2 regions of the Aminobacter sp. P9b genome follow, and region 2 is predicted to be linked to the other one. Evidence: predicted binding sites of a transcription regulator. Region 2 holds the regulator's gene; the other holds the start of a gene.

Region 1 (2,195 bases), 680 kb from region 2:
GGCGCCGTTCTGCTTCCACTGCTCGACGAAATGGCGCGGCAGCGGTGTTGGCGCGATGGTAGCCGAGGTCTCGATGCCGGGGCCTTCGAGATGCAGCGGTGCGCCTGCCGTCAGGCTTTCCACCTGCAGGATCAGCGTCGTCGAGCGATCAGGGTACTCCTGCGTCCCTTGCGCGAAGTTCTCGAGCGAGATCAGGCTGGCCGGGTTGGCGACGAGCGCGAAATGCGCGTCTGCCGGTGTCGCGGCCAGCGGCGCGCCGGTGTGAAACCCGAGCCAGGATTTTGCCGCCGAGACCTGAAGCCCGGCATCGAGCCAGAGCGGGGTGTCATGGTCGCAAAGCGTCAACGCCACGGCGCCCGCGGTTGTCGACAGCGGGGCGGGCGGCCGGGTGAGCCCTGCGACGGGCTGGACAGTGCCGGGTCGGGCCATGGCGTCCATGACAGCGCGGAAAACCGTCTGCGCGTCGAAAACCGGGGCGGCGAAACCGCCGTCGATGACATCCATCTGTTCCATCAATCCTCTCCGCGAACCATGGTGAAGAAGTCGACCTTGGTCGCCGCCGTCTCGGCGCGGCTGATCGCGTCGGCTTCAGCTTGTGCAGCGCGCAGTGGGGCAAGGATCTTGTCCTCGACCTCGGCGCGGCGGGCGGGGTCCTGCCACAGCGCATCGGCAATGGCCGCAAGGCGGGCCTTTTCCTTGTCGCGGCCAAGCGCATAGGCGTGGCCGATCTCGCCGCCGGGCAGGCGGACCGTCGCGCGGGTCACTGTCGCCTCGCCGAAGTTGAAGGGCGCGCCGCCGCCGCCGATGCGGCCGCGTACCGATACCAGGCCGGTCTCGGGGCCGCGCAGCATCTCGGCTTCGCCTGAAATCCCTGCCGCCGTGCACAGCCGCTTCAACTCTTCCGCCGGCGCCAGGGCAAGCGCTGCCATGGCCGCCTTGCGCTGCGTCTCCGTTTCTCTTTCCTGCCGTCGGTCCATCTCGATTGCCGCTCCACTTCGTATTTGTCTATTGTTCTATACAATCGAACAACATACAACGGGCTTGTAGCGAGGCTGCGTGACGGTCGCATGACAAATCGCGAAACAGGGGGCGGTGGATTTGAGCGGGCAGGGACCGAAACAGGCGGTGACGCGAAAAAGCGGTGTGGCGCTGTGGCGCCAGATCGCCGACCAGATCAGGCAGGCAATTAGTGCCGGTACCTTGGGCGCCGACGGCCGCCTGCCACCGGAGATGGTTTTGTCCGAGCGATTCGGCGTCAACCGCCACACGCTGCGCAGCGCCATTGCCGCGCTTGTCCAGGAAGGCGTGCTACGCGCCGAGCAGGGGCGCGGCACCTTCGTCGAAAGCCGCCAGAAGCTGTCCTACCCAATCTCGGCGCGGACGCGCTTTTCCACGGGCCTGCGCAGCCAGTCGCGCGACCGGCGCAGCATCCTTCTTGCCCATGCCGTGGAGCCCGCAACGAAGCGCGCGGCTGAGGGGCTCGGTCTTTCGGAGGGCTCGCCCGTGATCAGGCTGGAGACGCTGAGCGAGGCCGACGAACGGCCGGTATCGCGTGCGACCAGCTGGTTCGATGCGGAGCGGTTTCCCGGCTATGCCGAGGCCTATGCCGAGACGGGCTCGATCACGCTGGCCTTCCAGCGCTACGGTATCGAGGACTATTTCCGCAAATCGACCCTGGTCTCGGCGCGCCACGCCGATGCTGCCGACCTCGCCGACCTCAAGCTTTCAGCCGGTGCCATCGTGCTGGTCGCGGTCGCCGTCAATGTCGATGTCCAGGGCGTGCCGATCCAATATGCCGAAACGCGCTTCGTTGCCGACAGGGTCGAGCTCAGCGTGTCGACAGAGGCTCAGTGATTGTACTGGCCGGCGATGCCGCCGCTTGGCGGGAATGCCGTCTGCCGGGCCGGCGAAGCTGGCACGGCTTGCCGTGTCGCCGGCTCCTTTGCCCGTGCCCAGCAGTAGTAGAGCAAGAACGAGCCGATGACATAGGGCTGCAGGATGTCGACTTCGAAGAACGAGCGGATGACCAGCAGGGCCAGCAGGCCCGTCTGCAGCAGCGGCTCGGTCCAGTCGCCCTCGCTCAGAAGACGCGAGATGCACAGTCGGAGGATGGCGAGCAGCGGCAGTACGATCATCGCCGCGCCGACATAGCCGAGCTCCACCAGCGCCTCGATGTAGGTGTTGTGGAAATGGAA
Region 2 (2,195 bases):
CTCGTCGGTGCGAGGGCCGAACGGTCAAAAATCAGGCAGCGATCGGAGGTCGAAGAAACGATGCGCTCGCCACGCGACGCGGCATGGGATCTGGGAGCCGCTTGCGAAGCGTCGTGTGGGTCGGCGCGGCAAGCTCGTCATGGACCTGCCAGGCAGGGCAGTCGCCCAGGCAGTGCGTGCTGGTGCTGTGCTCGTCGGACGTCTCGCCGGTGCAGCGATCCAGGGAAGGCAAGCACCCATCGGGCGCGGCGATAACTTCCGCCTGCCCGGTTGTCACCGGCTGCGCGCCAGTGCTCATGCCTGCGGCCTCTGCCCGATCGAGGGGCAGTCCGTAAAGCATGGTGATCAGCACCAGAACAATGGCCGAGACAACGTTGCGCACAAGGCGCCAGCTAGCATGAAAATGGACAATTTTTGGTATCGATGACATCACGAAATCGTCATCGCAGGCCATTTAATCTACCGTTGCTGAAGAAGTTATCCATCAGCGACATGGATCATTAGTTGTTCCTGCAGAAAAACCATCCCGCCGCCAGAAGGTTTGCTTGCATCGGCATCGACACCAAAGCATCGCGACGCAGGCGAGCTGTCATGATCGAGTGCCAATTGCGCGGCCGCGCCGCCACCCTGGCGGAGCACAAATCGACGACGCGCCTACCAACCCGATCTGCTGCAGGCCGCAGCTTGCCTAGGCCCGCTTGCGGCCAGAACGAAACAACGGACGTCGACCGCTAATCCTCGCGGATGGCGTAGCCGGCACCGCGGATCGTGCGGATGACGTCGGGCATGCGGCCGTTGTTGACTGCCTTGCGCAGGCGCCCGACATGCACGTCGACGGTGCGCTCGTCGATATAGATCGTCTCGCCCCAGACATTGTCGAGCAGCTGGCTGCGCGAGAACACCCTGCCCGGATGCCGCATCATGAATTCGAGCAGGCGGAACTCGGTCGGCCCGAGCTTGATCTCGCTCTTCTTGCGGTAGACCCGGTGCGACTCGCGGTCGAGCATGATGTCGCCGACCTTGAGGATGGACGACAGCACCTCGGGCTTGGCCCGGCGCAGCAGCGCCTTGACCCGCGCCATGAACTCGGGCGTCGAGAACGGCTTGACCAGATAGTCGTCCGCACCGGTCGAAAGCCCGCGCACCCGGTCGCTCTCTTCGCCGCGCGCCGTCAGCATGATGATCGGCAGGCGCTCGGTGTCGGGCCGCATCCTCAGCCGGCGGCACAGCTCGATGCCGGAAAGTGCCGGCACCATCCAGTCGAGCACCAGCAGATCGGGCACGTTTTCCTGGAGCCTGATCTCGGCTTCGTCGCCACGCGTGACGACTTCGACCTGATAACCTTCGGATTCGAGATTGTAGCGAAGCAGCACGCCCAGCGGCTCTTCGTCCTCGACGACCATGACCTTGGGAGCGATCATCGGCTGTGCCTTTTCTTGGCGCATGACCCCGATCGGATCATGCGCGGATTAACTTGCCGCAGCGCCCCCGCGCCCCGCACATGCAGCGCTGAAGTGTTCAGGCAGACACTGCCGTCGTGGTCTCGTCGACCTTCGGGCGGTTGAGCGGCAATTGCGTGCCGGTGACCACGAAATAGGCGTTCTCGGCGACGTTGGTGACATGGTCGCCGATGCGCTCGAGGTTCTTGGCACAGAACAGCAGATGCGTGCATGCGGTGATGTTGCGCGGATCTTCCATCATGTAGGTCAGGAGCTCGCGGAACACGGCCGTGTACTGGATGTCGATCTTCTGGTCGTCGTTGCGCAGTTCCTTCAGGCCTTCGGCCTGGCGCGCGACATAGAGATCGACCACGCCGCGGACCTGGCCGAGCACCAGCTGCGCCATCGCGTCGATGGAGTGCGAAAGGTTGCGCGGCGTCGGCGACTGGCCGACGGCACCGACACGCTTGGCGATGTTCTTGGCCAGGTCGCCGATGCGCTCGAGATCGCCGGCCATGCGGATGGCGCCGACCACGGCGCGCAAATCCTGCGCCATCGGCTGGCGCTTGGCGATCAGCGTGATCGCGCTGTTGTCGAGCTCGCGCTGCTTGGCGTCCATGATCGTGTCGTCGGCGACGACGTTCTGCGCCAGCGCCTGGTCGGACGAAAGCAGCGCGCGGATCGCACCTGCCACCATCGCGCCGGCCAGGTCGCCCATGTCGCGGATGACCTGGTCGACGTGTTTGAGTTCTTCGT

Evidence for each region. Region 2 encodes PhoB, which activates phosphate uptake and scavenging genes when phosphate is short. Its sites were predicted from a motif close to TGTCATNNANCTGTCAT; they were not measured.
Region 1: a site for PhoB is predicted at 1,057-1,073, ahead of phnF (phosphonate metabolism transcriptional regulator PhnF). Genes of this name have one in related genera too.

What each region holds. Positions count from the first base shown of each region.
Region 1 is NZ_CP150082.1:4,530,230-4,532,424, reverse strand. It holds gene phnH (phosphonate C-P lyase system protein PhnH) at 1-513, opposite strand, end outside; gene phnG (phosphonate C-P lyase system protein PhnG) at 513-977, opposite strand; gene phnF (phosphonate metabolism transcriptional regulator PhnF) at 1,126-1,854, shown strand; gene WHT83_RS22365 (O-antigen ligase family protein) at 1,848-2,195, opposite strand, start outside.
Region 2 is NZ_CP150082.1:269,114-271,308, forward strand. It holds gene WHT83_RS01335 (hypothetical protein) at 32-454, opposite strand; gene phoB (phosphate regulon transcriptional regulator PhoB) at 732-1,421, opposite strand; gene phoU (phosphate signaling complex protein PhoU) at 1,519-2,195, opposite strand, start outside.